2 regions of the Naumannella huperziae genome follow, and region 1 is predicted to be linked to the other one. Evidence: predicted binding sites of a transcription regulator. Region 1 holds the regulator's gene; the other holds the start of a gene.
What was found. Region 1 encodes HrcA, which represses chaperone genes, less so after heat shock. Its sites were predicted from a motif close to TTGGCACTCGNNNNNNNCGAGTGCCAA; they were not measured.

Region 1 (7,446 bases):
ACCCGTCGAAGCGCCGCCCGTCGACCTCGCTCGCGGCAAGATCACGACAGGCCCTCCGCCGCAGGTCCTCGTACTGCGCCCCCTGCACCACGCCGAACAGGGCCTGGTACGGGCGCCCGGGATGCGCCGCGGTCAGCCGGCCGTGCTCGGCGAGACACCGCTCCGCCCACGCCTGGGTCCGCGCCAGCGAACGCTCCTGGTAGCCGCGGGTGTTCATCAGTGTGGTCAGCTCGTCGAAGGCGAAGATCACGTCCGCACCGATCTGGTGCTGCACCCGCATCGAGACCTCCGGCGTGAACCGGTGCATCGTGCCGTCCAGATGGGACTTGAACGTCACGCCGTCGTCGTCGACATGGGCCATCCGCTCCTTGCCGGCGGCGATCACGTCGTCGTCGCCGAGGCCCGCCGCATCCATCGCCAGCACCTTCTTGAAGCCGACGCCGAGGCTCATCACCTGGAAGCCGCCGGAGTCGGTGAACGTCGGGCCCGGCCAGTTCATGAATCGGCCCAGCCCGCCGGCCGCCTCGACGATGTCGCTGCCCGGCTGCAGATACAGGTGGTAGGCGTTGGCCAGCAGGGCCTGCGCGCCGAGCTCACGCATCGACTCCGGCAGGACGGCCTTCACGGTCGCCTTGGTGCCGACGGCGATGAACGCGGGCGTCTCGATCCTGCCGTGCGGGGTCGTGATCACACCGGTACGCCCGCGCTCGCCGGCGAGCCGATCGCCCACCTCGAAGGAGAAACCCGTCATGATCGCGCCCGGTTCCGGCAGGCACCCAGGGCGACCACCCCGGCGGTCGAGGTACGCAACACGCCGTCGCTGATCAACGCGGGCCGCCCGCCGGCGGCAACCAGGCGATCCAGCTCCTCGGGCGCGATCCCGCCCTCGGGCCCGACGATGATCAAGATCTCCCCGGAGGTCGGCAGCGCCAGCTCGGCGAGTTGATCATCGGCCTCCTCGTGCAGCACCAGCGCCAGATCCGCGGCCGCTACCCGCCGGGCGAGGTCTGCCGTCCCGACCGGCGTCGAGACCTCCGGCACCCGGAAGCGCCGCGACTGCTTGGTGGCCTCGCGCACACCGGCGCGCCACTTCGCCAGTGACTTCGCCGCCCGCTCCCCCTGCCAGCGCACCACCGACCGGGCCGCCTGCCACGGAATGATCTCCGCGACACCGACCTCGGTCAGCATGTCCAGCGCCCGCTCGGCATGATCACCCTTGGCCAGCGCCTGGGCGACCGCGAACCGTGGGCCGGTCTCGGTCCGGGCGAGCCGCTCGTCGACCCGGATGGCGACCCGGCCCTTGGCCACCTCGGTGACCGGTCCCCGGACGGCGGCGCCGGCGCCGTCGGCGACGATGATCGACTCGCCGGCGCGGAGTCGGCGTACCACCGAGGCGTGATGGCCCTCGGGCCCGTCGAGCACCAGTGCGTCACCGATCGCCGCATCGCGGGCCGCGTCGGCGAGGAAGACGGGGTCGCTCACTGGCCGGCCAGGCGGTCCTTCCACCGCCCGAACATCCCGCGCCCGGCTCCTCCGCGCACCTCGACGCGCGTCTCGTCCCGCTCGGCGGCAAGTTGTTCCAGCAGCTCGCGCTGTTCCTTGGTCAGCCTGGTCGGCGTCTGCACCAGGAAGGTGACGCCCAGCTCGCCGCGCCCGCGCCCGCGGCGGCGCGGGATGCCGCGATTGGGCAGCGCGATCCTGGTCCCCGACTGCGTGCCCGGCGGCACCTCCACCTCGACCGTCGTCTCGGCATCGGCGAAGTCCTCGCGCCCGGCGGCGACCAGGTCGGCCTCCAGGGTGGGCACGTCGACCCGGGTGCCCAGGGCTGCCGCGGTCATCGGGATCGGCACGACGAGCTCCAGGTTGTTGCCGTCGCGGCGGAAGTCGGCATGCGGGCGGACCGCGATCTTGACGTAGATGTCGCCCGGCTCGCCGCCGCCCGGTCCCACCTCGCCGCGCCCGGGCAGGTGGATCATCACGCCGTCCTCCAGCCCGGCCGGGATCTTCACCTGCAGCGTCTCGGTCTGCCGGACCCTGCCCTCGCCGTCGCACTCGACGCAGGGGTGCGGGATCGTCACGCCGAAGCCCCGGCAGTTCGGGCAGGGCTGGGAGGTGCGGATGCCCGCGATCCCGATCCGCTGCATCTGGGTGATCTCACCGGCGCCCCGGCAGGTGTTGCAGCGCTCGGGCCGGGTGCCCGGCTGGGTCCCCTGGCCCTCGCAGGTCGCGCAGCGTACCGCCGTGTCGATGGTCGTCTCGACGGTCGTGCCGAACGCGGCCTCCGCCAGGTCGAGCGTCATCGGGACCGCCGAGTCCTGCCCGCGCCGCACCCGCGAGCGCGGGCCGCGGGGGCCGGTCTGCCCGGTGAACATCGCATCGATCAGGTCGCCGAAGTCGAAGCCGGCCGTTCCGCCGGTGAAACCGCCGCCGAAGCCCGGCCCGAACCCGCCACCGCGGCCGAACCCCGCGCCGGCCATCCGCGGATCGCCGCCGCGGTCGTAGAGGGCCCGCTTGTCCGGATTGGACAAGATCTCGTAGGCCTCGGAGATCTGCTTGAACTTCTCCGCCGCCTCCGGGCCCGGCGCGACATCGGGGTGCACCTTCATCGCCATCCGGCGGTAGGCCTTCTTGATCTCCTCCGCGGACGCGCTGCGTTCCACGCCGAGCACCGCGTAGTAGTCCATGCTCATCTGGTTCCTTCGTCGTTCTCCGGCTCAGCGCTCGGACAGGAAGCGCCCGACATAGCGCGCCACCGCCCGGACCGAGGCCATGGTCGAGGGATAGTCCATCCGGGTCGGGCCGACGATGCCGAGGCTCGCCCGGACGCCGGCGTGTTGCCCGTAGTCGCTGGCGATGACCGAGGTCGCGCTCAGCTCCCGGTAGGGGTTCTCCGCGCCGATGCGGACGGTCACCGGGTCATCACCCACCTCGCTCAACAAGGTGAGCAGCACGACCTGTTCCTCAAGTGCCTCCAACACCGGGCGTACCGCGTCGAAACCGGGGCCGAAGCTGGTCAGATTGGGTACGCCGCCGACGGCAACGCGGGTGGCGACCTCGGTGTCGAGCATCGTACCCAGCGCCGCGGCGAGCTTGCCCGCGGTCGCAGCGAGCCGCTCGGGCACGGACCCGGGCAGGCCGTCGAGGGACTCCGCGGCGGCCGCCAGCCGCTCACCCACCAGCCGGGCGTTGATCCGCTCCGCCAGCTCGGCCACGTCGGCATGGGCGATCTCTCCGGTCTCCACCGTGCGCTGCTCGACCCGCCCCGTCGAGTTGATCAGCACGACCAGCACCCGATCGTCGCTGACGGGCACCAGCTCGATGTGGCGGACGGTTGCCGAGGAGACGATCGGGTACTGCACGATCGCCACCTGGTGGGTCACCTGGGCGAGCAGCCGGACGGTTCGGGTGACGATGTCGTCGACATCCAGCGCGCCCGACATGAAGGCCTGGATGGCTCGCGACTCCGCCGGCGACAGCGGCTTCAGCGCGGCGATCCGGTCGACGAACAGCCGGTAGCCCTTGTCGGTCGGGATCCGGCCCGCGCTGGTGTGCGGCTGGGTGATGTAGCCCTCGTCCTCCAGCACGGCCATGTCGTTGCGGACGGTCGCGGACGACACGCCGAGATTGTGCCGATCGACCAGCGCCTTCGACCCGACCGGCTCGTGGCTGGACACGTAGTCGGTGACGATGGCGCGCAGCACGTCGAGCTTGCGATCGTCCACAGCCCCCTCCTGGTTCTCGCGAATGGCTGGCACCCGGTTTGCTGGCACTCTCTGCAGCGGAGTGCCAGTCTAGCGCTCGCGCGCGGTTAGGCTGGCGAGGTGACTTTCCTCGAGTGGCGCGAGGCCGCGCCGGGCGTGCTGGTGGCCGTCGCCGAGCCGGATTCGGTCAACATCGCCCTGGTGCTCGGCGGTACGCCGCGGGCGCCGGGACTGCTGGTGGACACCGGTTCGAGCCCGGAGCAGGGGGCACGGCTGCGCGCCGACGTGGTCGAGCTGACCGGCACCGATCCCGCCGGCGTGGTGATCACGCACGGCCACCGCGATCACTGGTTCGGGCTGGCGGGGCTGGCCGGCGTACCGTCCTTCGGCCATGCCAGCCTCGCCAACCGCCTCGAGGATCCGGCGACGGCCGCCGATCTCGCCGGGCTCGGCCTGTCCCCGGCCGACCTGGTGGCGCCGACCACCCTGCTGCACCTGGCCCGCGGGATCGATCTGTCCGGTCGCCGGGTCGAGATCGTCCACCTGGGCCCCGGCCACACCGAGGGCGATCTGGTCGTGGTCGTTCCGGACTCGAAGGTCGTCATCGCCGGCGACCTAGTGGAGTCGGCGGGCGTGCCGCAGGCCGGCCCCGACAGCGCGCTCGGCCAGTGGCCGGCGACGCTGGACGGTCTGGTCGGGGTGCTCGGCGAGGACGCGGTGGTGATTCCCGGGCACGGTGGCCCGATGTCGCGTACCGACGTGATCACCCAGCGCGCCGAACTGGCGGCCGTCACGGGCGAGGCACGCGCGTTGATCGAGCGCGGCATCGCCGAGGCCGATGCCGGCGCGGCGGGCAACTGGCCCTGGCCGACCGAGACCGTCGCGCCGCACATCGCGCGGGCCTACGCCGAACTCGCCTCGGCCGGCGTCCGGGCGCGACCGCAACTGCCGATCGTGCTGGAGCGCGGCGGGAGCTGAGTCAGCCCCGCCCGATCTGCTCGGCGACCGCGGGCGAGGACGCCACCAACAGGATCTGCCCGGACTCGACCGGCCGGCCGGGGACATAATCGGTGCCGTCGGCGAACCGCACGACGCCGCCCAGCTCGCGCACCATCAGCGCGCCCGCCGCGTGGTCCCACGGCTTCGGATTGCGGTACGCCAGGGCATCGATCGTGCCGGCCAGCAGATCGGGATAGTCCACCCCGCAGCACCAGCGCGTCCGCACCGCCTCGATTCCCGGCGGGTCGAAGTGCCTGGTCGACATCGAGGTGGCGACATTCGGCGGGTCGTTGACCGGCGGGGCGACGACCCGGGCGCCGTTGCGCAGCACCCCGCGACCCCGCTCGGCGACGACGGCGAGCTGGTGCTGGGGCTGCCAGATCCACCCGCGCACCGCTTCGCCGTCGCGCAGTTCGGCGAGCAGCATGGCGTGATCGTCGGAGCCGCGGACGAAGTTGCGGGTGCCGTCCAGCGGATCGATCACGTAGGCGTGTTCGGCGGCGGCCAGCCGGTCCAGTAGGCCGGGATCGGCCGCGACGGCCTCCTCGCCGACCACGAAGGCTCCCGGATCGGCCGCCTGCAAGGTCTCGGTCAGTGCCGCCTCCGACTCCCGATCGGCGATCGTCACGTAGTCGCCGGGCTTCTTCTCGGCGATCTGTCCGCCGCTCAGGGCGCGGAAACGCGGGTTGATGATCTCGGCGGCGACCCGTTCGAGCAGCCCGAGCACGGACTCGGTGGAGGTGTCGTCCAGGGTGAATCTCGGCACGGACAAACACTCGCACACGGGTGACCTTGCGTACCCGGCGGCTCGTTCTGTATCGTTCTAGTTAATCGATACAGACAGTGCTGGGACGAACCGAGGGGGGCCTGGATGACCAACCGGGTGACGCTGCGAACGATCGCCGAGGCGGTCGGGGTGTCGGCCGCGACCGTGTCGAATGCCTACAACAAGCCCGACCAGTTGTCGGCCGAGCTGCGCGACCGGATCCTCGCCAAGGCCGAGGACCTCGGCTATGCCGGCCCGGACGCCTCGGCCCGCAGCCTGCGCCGCGGCAGGTCCGGCTCCGTGGGCCTGGTCACCCACCAGCAGTTGTCCTATGCCTTCTCCGATCCCTACGCCATCGCGCTGATCCGCTCGCTCACCCGCGTCCTGGAGCAGCACGGCACCAGCCTGCTGCTGTTGCCGGTCAACGACGACGACCCCGACGGGATCGAGGCGGCGCGCCGCGCGCAGGTCGACGGCATGGCCGCGCTCTGCCTGACCACCCGCGGCGACCTGATCGAGCTGGCGCGTCGCCGCGGCGTCCGGCTGATCGGCACCGACGTCTCCCCCCAGGGCTGCTGGGTGGCCGTGGACGACCGGGCGGTCGGGCGGCAGCTCGGCGAACACCTGGCGGCGCTCGGCCATCGGGAGATCGTCGTGCTCTGCGACGAGTTGGAGAGCGGGCGCGAACAGCCCCGGGGGCTCGGCCAGGACTGGCGCGGCACCTACCTCGCGCCGCGGATCACCGGGCTGGAGTCCGCGCTGCCCGACGCCCGGATCCGGGTGTTCACCGGCGGCCACAACACCCGCGAGGCCGGCCGCCTGGCCGCCGCGCACGTCCTCGACTCGCGGAACCGACCGACCGCCATCGTCGGGCTGAGCGATGTGCTCGCCCTGGGCGCGCTGGATGCCCTGGCCGTGCGCGGACTCGACGCGCCCGGCGACATCTCGGTGGCCGGCTTCGACGACGTGCCGGAGGCCGCGGCCGCCGGACTGACCACCGTGCGCCAGCCGATCGAGGAGAAGGGCCGCCTCGTCGGCGAGCTGCTGATCGGCGAGGCCGAGCCCACCGAACAGATCACCCTGCCCACCGAGCTGGTGGTACGCCGCACCACCGGCCCCGTCCCGACCACCGATTGATCAAGGAGATTGCCGTGTACTACCCGATGCCGATCGAGACCATCCGGGCCGAGAACCGCTCCGCACTGCCGGACGCCCCGATGATCGACGACTCCCCCGCGCCGCCGCGCTTCGCCGCCGCGCGTGGAGTCCTCGTGGCCGGCCTGCGCGGCATCGCGCGGGCACAACTGCGCTGGGCCGAGCGGATCGAGCCCTGCCGCCGCCCCGCCCCGCGCTACCGGACGAGCTGACCCGCGGCCGCCGGCGAACTCAGGCGGGATGATCGGCGGTGACGAAGTCGATCAACTTCTCGACCTCGGTCAGCAGCCGCGGATCAAGATCATCCCAGGAGCGGACCCGCTTCAGCAGCGCCGTCCACACCTTCCCGATGTCGGCCGGACTCTCGTGCGGCCAGCCCATCGCCCGGCAGACGCCGGTCTTCCAGTCCTCGCCCTTCGGGACCCGGGGCCACGCCGGACGGCCGACCCGCTCGGGCGAGATGGCCTCCCAGATGTCGATGAACCGGTGCCCGGTGACGAAGACGAACTCCCCGTGCGGCCCGGACGCGACCCGCGCGGCGATCCGGGCCTCCTTCGATCCGGGTACGAGATGATCAACGAGCACGCCGAGCCGGCGACCCGGCCGCGGCGCGAACTCCTCGACGACCGCCTCAAGATCATCCACGCCGTTCAGATACTCCACCACGACCCCGACGTGTCGAAGATCGTCTCCCCAGATCTTCTCGACCAGCTCGGCATCGTGCCTGCCCTCGACGAAGATCCGGCTGGGCAGCGCCGTCCTCGCCGAGGTGTCGGAAGCTCGCGACCCGCTGCGGGTACGCGTTTGCGCGGCAGGCCCCCGGCG
Region 2 (7,446 bases), 1.7 Mb from region 1:
GAGCCCGACGAGCCGCTCGTGGTGCCACGCGGATCGCGACAGTTCCGCGTCGGGGCGTACCTGATCGCGGAGACCGTGGCCGAATTGCGCGGGCGCGGTACCCGCTACGAGGCGGCGCGGGAGATGCTGCCGCAGCGCCTCGCCCACCAGGTTTTGTTGCGGATGGAGGCCGGCGGCGATTCCCCCGACGATCGGGTGCAGGCCGCGGTGGCCCGGTCTCGCCCGGTGAAGGAGTACGCCAAGCGCCTGTGGCCGGCCCAGCAAGCCCGGCAGGTGATCTTCGACCTGCTGGCGGATCCGACCGCATTGGCCGCTGCGGCCGAGGGGATCCTGACCCCCGAGGAGCAGCGCCTGATCTTGTGGTCCCGCCCGCCCCGCAGCGTGCGCTCGGCCCGCTGGACCGCCGCCGACCTGGCCCTGGTCGACGAGGCCGCCGACCGGCTGCACCGCACGCCGAGCCTCGGCCATCTCATCCTCGACGAGGCCCAGGACCTGTCGCCGATGCAGCTTCGCGCGGTGGGCCGGCGGGCCAGCACCGGGTCGGTCACGGTGCTCGGCGATCTTGCCCAGGCGACCACGCCATGGGCCAGCCGCGACTGGGCGAGCGCCCTTGGTCATCTCGGTCAGCCCACCGCGGCGGTCACCGAACTGGTCGCCGGTTTTCGCGTACCGGCCGCGGTGATCGACTTCGCCGCACGACTGCTGCCGACGATCGCTCCCGGGCTGCGACCGCCGCACGCGGTACGCCAGTCCGGTGGCCTGCTGCGGATCGAGCCGACCGACGACCCGGCCGGCCGGCTGGGCGGGCTGGTCGCGGAACTGGCCGAACTCCCCGGCACGATCGGCGTGATCGCCGCCGATGCCGACGCCGACGCGATCGGCGCCGCCCTGACCGCGGTCGGCATCGACCACCGCGGAGTCGGGGACGAGCGGGACTGGGAATCCCGGGTCGATCTGGTGCCGGCGGGACTGGCGAAGGGCCTCGAGTTCGACCAGGTGATCGTGATCGAACCGGCCGCGATCGTGGCCGGGGAGGCCGACCGGCCGACCGGCCTGCGCCGGCTCTACGTCACCCTCACCCGCGCCGTGTCCGCCCTGGTCGTCGTGCACAGGTTGCCATTGCCCGAGCAGTTGGTGGAGTGACGGTGAACGCGGGTGAACGGCCCTCGACCACACGTTGGCACCAATAGACATCAGACCATTGACCCATCGCGATCGGCGTCATTAGGCTCCGGAGCAAGTCAATGCTCGGGGTGTCAGGCCCCACTCGACTCCCGGGCTCCCCCTAAGAGAGGCCCACATGCGGAATCGACACATCACCGGCGCGGTAGGCGCATCGGCAGCACTGGCCGCCGCCGCCGCGACGTTCCTGATGGCACCCCCAGCCCAAGCCGCCCTCGTCACCTACTGCTCCGGCACGGCCGAGAACGTCACCGTTCCGGGCGATCTGGTCGTACGTTCCGGCCAGTCCTGCACCCTGACCGATGTCAACGTCAAGGGCACGGTGCGCGTCGCGAAGGACGCGAATCTCGTCGCCCAGGGCGGCGAGTTCACCGGCCGCGTCACCGTCCAGGCCAGCGGGTACCTCGATCTGACCGGCGCCAGCCTGGGCGAGAACGTCGTCTCGGCCGCCGGCTACGGCGTCTACCTGGACAGCACCAAGGTGGCCGGCAACTACACCGGCCGGACCGTCGACGGCGCGGCCGACCCCGGCTTCTTCTTCCTGGTGGGCTCACAGCAGTCGGGCAATGTCACCGTGTCGACCGGCGAGACCCTGATCGAGAACTCCACGGTCGGCGGCAACGTCGCCAGCAGCGACGGCGCCTACACCGATGTCTACAACTCGGTGCTGAACAAGAACCTGACCGTGACCGGCAACACCGACGGCGGTGTGGTCTGCGCCTCGGAGGTCTACGGCGATGCCCGCTACGACGGCAACGGCAAGGGCCTGCAGATCGGCGGCTCGGGCGACCTCGCCACCTGCGACGGGGCCAACTTCTTCGGCAAGAACCTGACCGTGTCCAATACTGACGGCCAGGCCGTGGTGAGCGACAACATCATCGCGGGCAAGCTGTCCGGAACCGGCAACGACCCGGCACCGGTCGGCGAGGGCAACCGCGCCCGCGGCGGCGTCGAGGGTCAGTTCGTCGACCTGGCGGCGCCCGATGCGTCGCGCGCGCCGAGCACGTCGCGGATGCTTCGCTCGGAGACCAGCGATTCCGTGGCCCAGACCGCGCCCGCGCAGACCGAGCGGTTGACCGAGGCCAAGTCGTCGGCCAAGGACCGCCGGGCCGAGGCGACCGCCGAGGCGAAGGCGGCCGGCAAGGCCTTCTGAGCAGTTCTCAACCGGACCGACCCTGGTCGGCGGCGCGGGTAACCGAGTCGTCGACCAGGGTTTTCCATGTCCTCACCAGATCGGCATCCACATAGGCCCGGTAGCTGCGGCCCGGCCGCGCCGGCGCGCCGATGTGGAACGCCTGCACCCCGGCCCGAGCCAGCCACGGCACGTGCTCCGGCGCCAGGCCGCCACCGGCCATGATCAACTTTGCGATCCGCGGGTCCGATCCGGCGAGCGCGATCAACTCGTCCAAGCCGTGCGCCACGCCGCGCGAGGACCCGGCGGTCAGCACCTGGTCCAGGTTCGGCAGGCCGAGCAGGGTACGCCAGGCACGCCGCGGATCGAGGGCCTGGTCGATCGCCCGGTGGAAGGTCCACGGCCAGTCACTGTCGGCGGTGATGGCCTCGACGACCGACGCATCGACCTCGCTGTGGCCGTTCAGGAAGCCGAGCACGAGCCCGTCGGCGCCCGCGTCCACGTAGCTGGCAGCGAGCCCGCGCAGGCGTACCGCCTCCGCGCCGTCGGTTCCGAAGCCCGGCCGCAGCCGCAACATCACCCGCAGTTGCACCCCGACCGCGTCGCGCACCTCCTCGACCAGCGACGGCTCCGGCGACATGCCGCCGTCGTCCAGGCTGCCGAGCAACTCGACCCGGTCCGCGCCGCCCTCCTCTGCCCGCCGCGCGTCGGCCGCGTGCAGGCAGATCACCTCGAGCAGCGCACCAGACATCGGATCAGCGTCCGGCCAGTTCGGTGGCGGCGCGGTAGACCCGGCGCAGGTTCCCGTGGGCGAGCTTGTTCAGGTCGGCCGCGGACCAACCCCGCTCGGCGAGCGCGGACAACAGGCGCGGGTAGCCGGACACGTCCTCGAGCCCACGCGGCAGTCGGTCCACGCCGTCGTAGTCGCCGCCCAGGCCGATGTGGTCGATCCCGGCCACCTCGCGGGCGTGTTCCAGGTGGGCGATCACATCGTCCAGCCCGGCCTCGGGCTGCGGCTCGGTCCAGGTCGCGCGGAAGGCATCCAGCGCCGACAGGTCCCGCGGGTCGACCCCGGCGGCGCGGGCGGCCTCGTTGCAGCGCAGCGACCAGGCACGGACCGTCGGCGAGATGAAGTAGGGCACGAAAGTGATCATGCACAGGCCGCCGTTGTCCGGCAGCCGGGCGAGGATCTCGTCGGGCACATTGCGCGGATGATCACAGACCGCGCGGGCCGAGGAATGGGAGAAGATCACCGGGGCGGTCGTGGCGTCGAGGGCGTCGCGCATGGTGTCGGGCGAGACGTGGGAGAGGTCGACCAACATGCCGAGGCGATTCATCTCCGCGACCACCTCGCGGCCGAAGTCGGTCAGTCCGCCGTGTGCGGGCTCGTCCGTGGCCGAATCCGCCCAGGCGGTGTTCTGGTTGTGGGTGAGGGTCAGGTAGCGCACACCGAGCCGGAACAGGTCGCGCAGCACGCCGAGCGAATTGGCGATGCTGTGGCCGCCCTCCGCGCCCATCAGCGATGCGATCGCCCCGCCGGGGCGCCAAGCGTCGATCGCGGCGTCGAGCTCGTCGGGGGTACGCACCAGCACAAGATCATCGGGATAGCGCGCTGCGAGGGCGTACACCGCGTCGATCTGTTCCAGCGTCTGGACCACCGCCTCGGGCTCGGGCAGCGTGCCCGACACGAAGACCGACCAGAACTGTGCGGCCAGGCCGCCGGCCCGGGCGCGCGGGAGATCGGTGTGCAGGTGCGGTTGCGGCCGCGAGATGTCGATCTTGTCGAGATCGTAGGAAACCTCGCGCAATTGCCACGGGAGATCGTTGTGGCCGTCGATGACCGGGTACGTCGGATCGCTCACCTGCTCATTGTGCCGCCCGGCTGGCGGCACGGCGGCACGGCCCACCGGCGGGGGTCGAGAACGCCCGAGGGCGGCCCCTGTCGGGACCGCCCTCGGTGGGATGTTCGGCAGACGGGACTCAGAAGTCCATGCCGCCCATGCCACCCATGCCGCCGTCGCCGCCGGGGGCCGCGGGGGCCTTCTCCGGCTTGTCGGCGATGACGGCCTCGGTGGTCAGGAACAGCCCGGCGATCGACGCCGCGTTCTGCAGCGCGGAGCGGGTCACCTTGGCCGGATCGATGATGCCGGCCTTGACCATGTCGACATAGGTGTCGTCGGCCGCGTTCAGGCCCTCGCCGACCGGCAGGTTGGCGACCTTGTCGGCAACCACGCCGCCCTCGAGGCCGGCATTGGCCGCGATCTGCTTGAGCGGGGCGGATGCCGCGCTCTTCACGATCGCCGCGCCGATCGCCTCGTCGCCGGTCAGGTCGGCGACGTCGACGGTCTTGGCCGCCTGCAGCAGCGCGACGCCGCCACCGGGGAGGATGCCCTCCTCGACGGCCGCCTTCGCGTTCCGGACGGCGTCCTCGATGCGGTGCTTGCGCTCCTTCAGCTCGACCTCGGTGGCCGCGCCGACCTTGATCACCGCGACGCCACCGGACAGCTTGGCCAGCCGCTCCTGCAGCTTCTCGCGGTCGTAGTCGGAGTCGCTGTTCTCGATCTCGGCGCGGATCTGGTTGACCCGGCCCTTGATCTGCTCGGCATCGCCGGCGCCGTCGATGATGGTGGTCTCGTCCTTGGTCACCACGACCTGGCGGGCGCGGCCGAGCATCTCGGTGGTCACGCCGTCCAGCTTGAGGCCGACCTCCTCGGAGATCACCTGGCCGCCGGTCAGGATGGCGATGTCGCCGAGCATGGCCTTGCGCCGGTCGCCGAAGCCCGGGGCCTTGACCGCGACGGACTTGAAGGTGCCGCGGATCTTGTTGACGATCAGGCCGGCCAGGGCCTCACCGTCGACGTCCTCGGCGATCACCAGCAGCGGCTTGGAGGTCTGCATGACGCCCTCGAGCACCGGCAGCAGGTCCTTCAGCGAGCTGACCTTGGAGTTGACGATCAGGATGTAGGGGTCGTCGAGGACGGCCTCCATGCGCTCGGGGTCGGTGACGAAGTAGGGCGAGATGTAGCCCTTGTCGAAGCGCATGCCCTCGGTGAACTCGAGCTCGAGCCCGAAGGTGTTCGACTCGTCGACCGTGATCACGCCCTCCTTGCCGACCTTGTCGATCGCCTCGGCGATCACCTCGCCGACGTGCGGGTCGCCCGCGGAGATCGAGGCGGTGGCCGCGATCTGTTCCTTGGAGTCGACCTCGATCGAATTGTCGGCCAGTTGGTCGGCGATCTTGGCGACGGCCTTGTCGATGCCGCGCTTCAGGCCGATCGGGTTGGCGCCCGCGGTGACGTTGCGCAGGCCCTCGCGCACCATGGCCTGGGCCAGCACGGTGGCGGTGGTGGTGCCGTCGCCCGCGACATCGTCGGTCTTCTTGGCGACTTCCTTGACCAGCTCGGCGCCGATCTTCTCGTAGGGGTCCTCCAGCTCGATCTCCTTGGCGATCGAGACGCCGTCGTTGGTGATGGTGGGGGCGCCCCACTTCTTCTCCAGCACGACATTGCGGCCCTTCGGGCCGAGGGTGACCTTCACCGCGTCGGCGAGGACATTCATGCCCCGCTCCAGGCCGCGGCGGGCCTCCGCGTCGAACTCAATGAGCTTTGCCATGTGTCTTCCGATTCCTCCCGGCCGAAGCCGTACGAATGGGTGTGTCAGGTTGACTGTGACAAGGCTGGTGCCCGCGACGGACGGGTCGGCGTACGCCTTCCCTCACCGGCTTGCCGGATGGCACTCTCGGTAGAGGAGTGCCAATGTCATGTTTAGCACTCGGCACCCGAGAGTGCAAACGACCTCGGGGCAGCCTCGCCCACCCCGTCCCACCCCGGCCACACCCCCGCGACTCCCGATCCGCGAACCCAACCGCCACCCACAAACTCAACCGGCACCCGCGAGCGATACTCAGCCCGCACCTGCCGATTCAGCCCGCGGATGGGAGCCAGACCCGCCCAAACGCGAACCCAACCGGCACCCGCGAGCGATACTCAGCCCGCACCTGCCGATTCAGCCCGCGGATGGGAGCCAGACCCGCCCAGGCCTGCCCATCTGGCTCTCCTGCCAGACTTCCGGCATGCACCTGTGGCAACTCCGCGAGCTGGGCAACCGGCTGAACGGCTCCACGCTGCTCGGGCTGGCGATCGCCCGGCTGGGCGGCGCGAACATGAAACGTGGGCCCCGGGGCATGTTCGTGGCGGAGGGCTACCGGCTGCCGTTCCCGCTGGCGGGAGCGTTCACGGTCGGCGATGTCGTGATCACGCCCACCGATGCCCCGACCCTCACCGGCCGGCACCGCGAGATGCTGGCGCACGAGGAGGCGCATGCGTGGCAGTGGTTCGCGCTGCTCGGCCTGCCGTTCCTCCCGGCGTACCTGCTGGCGATGGGCTGGTCGATGCTGCGCACCGGCGATCGGGCCAGCGCCAATCTGTTCGAGACGCTCGCGGGCCTGGAACGCGGCGGTTACCGCACCCGGGACTAGCTGTCCTGCGGATCGAAACCGAGCTGGCGCGCCGAGCGCGCCCGGCGACGGGACTCACGCAGCCGGCGCAGCCGCTTCACCAGCAGCGGGTCATAGGCCAGCGCCACCGGGCTGTCGATCAGGGCATTCAGCACCTGGTAGTAGCGCGTCGTCGACAACCCGAAACGGGCACGGATGCCCTCTTCCTTCGACCCCGCGAAGCTCCACCACTCGCGCTCGAAATCGAGGAGATCGCGATCGCGCTCGGACAGCGTCGGCGCCGCGACGGGGGAGGTCTGCTGGACGGGGTCGGCCATGCGGCAATGCTAGGTGCAAATCACACCGCTGTCATTACTCGCGTGTCGTGGCGTCTGTTTGACTGCGGCCATGCATCTGCTGACCGGCCGGATCCAGCACTACGCGTGGGGCACGACCGATGCGATCCCGCGCCTGCTCGGCGTACCCGACACCGGCGAGCCGCACGCCGAGTACTGGCTGGGCGCCCACACCTCGGCCCCCGCGACGCTGCCCGGCGGCGCCGGCCTGGATGCCGCGCTCGCCGAGCACCCGGACTGGCTGGGCGAGGATTCCCGGCGGGCATTCGGCGACCGGCTGCCCTACCTGCTCAAGGTGCTGTCGGCCGACCGGGCGCTGTCCCTGCAGGCGCACCCGACGC

Region 2: groL (chaperonin GroEL) is a predicted target of HrcA. The motif match lies at 6,044-6,070, and genes of this name have one in related genera.

What each region holds. Positions count from the first base shown of each region.
Region 1 is NZ_JBSXPH010000001.1:1,725,819-1,733,264, reverse strand. It holds gene tgt (tRNA guanosine(34) transglycosylase Tgt) at 1-751, opposite strand, end outside; gene ACXDC7_RS08320 (16S rRNA (uracil(1498)-N(3))-methyltransferase) at 748-1,482, opposite strand; gene dnaJ (molecular chaperone DnaJ) at 1,479-2,690, opposite strand; gene hrcA (heat-inducible transcriptional repressor HrcA) at 2,715-3,722, opposite strand; gene ACXDC7_RS08305 (MBL fold metallo-hydrolase) at 3,822-4,679, shown strand; gene ACXDC7_RS08300 (inositol monophosphatase family protein) at 4,681-5,466, opposite strand; gene ACXDC7_RS08295 (LacI family DNA-binding transcriptional regulator) at 5,572-6,603, shown strand; gene ACXDC7_RS08290 (hypothetical protein) at 6,618-6,833, shown strand; gene ACXDC7_RS08285 (DUF3097 domain-containing protein) at 6,853-7,446, opposite strand, start outside.
Region 2 is NZ_JBSXPH010000001.1:3,418,427-3,425,872, forward strand. It holds gene ACXDC7_RS16340 (HelD family protein) at 1-1,143, shown strand, start outside; gene ACXDC7_RS16345 (hypothetical protein) at 1,301-2,335, shown strand; gene ACXDC7_RS16350 (copper homeostasis protein CutC) at 2,343-3,065, opposite strand; gene ACXDC7_RS16355 (dipeptidase) at 3,070-4,176, opposite strand; gene groL (chaperonin GroEL) at 4,295-5,926, opposite strand; gene ACXDC7_RS16365 (hypothetical protein) at 6,387-6,791, shown strand; gene ACXDC7_RS16370 (DUF3263 domain-containing protein) at 6,788-7,087, opposite strand; gene manA (mannose-6-phosphate isomerase, class I) at 7,158-7,446, shown strand, end outside.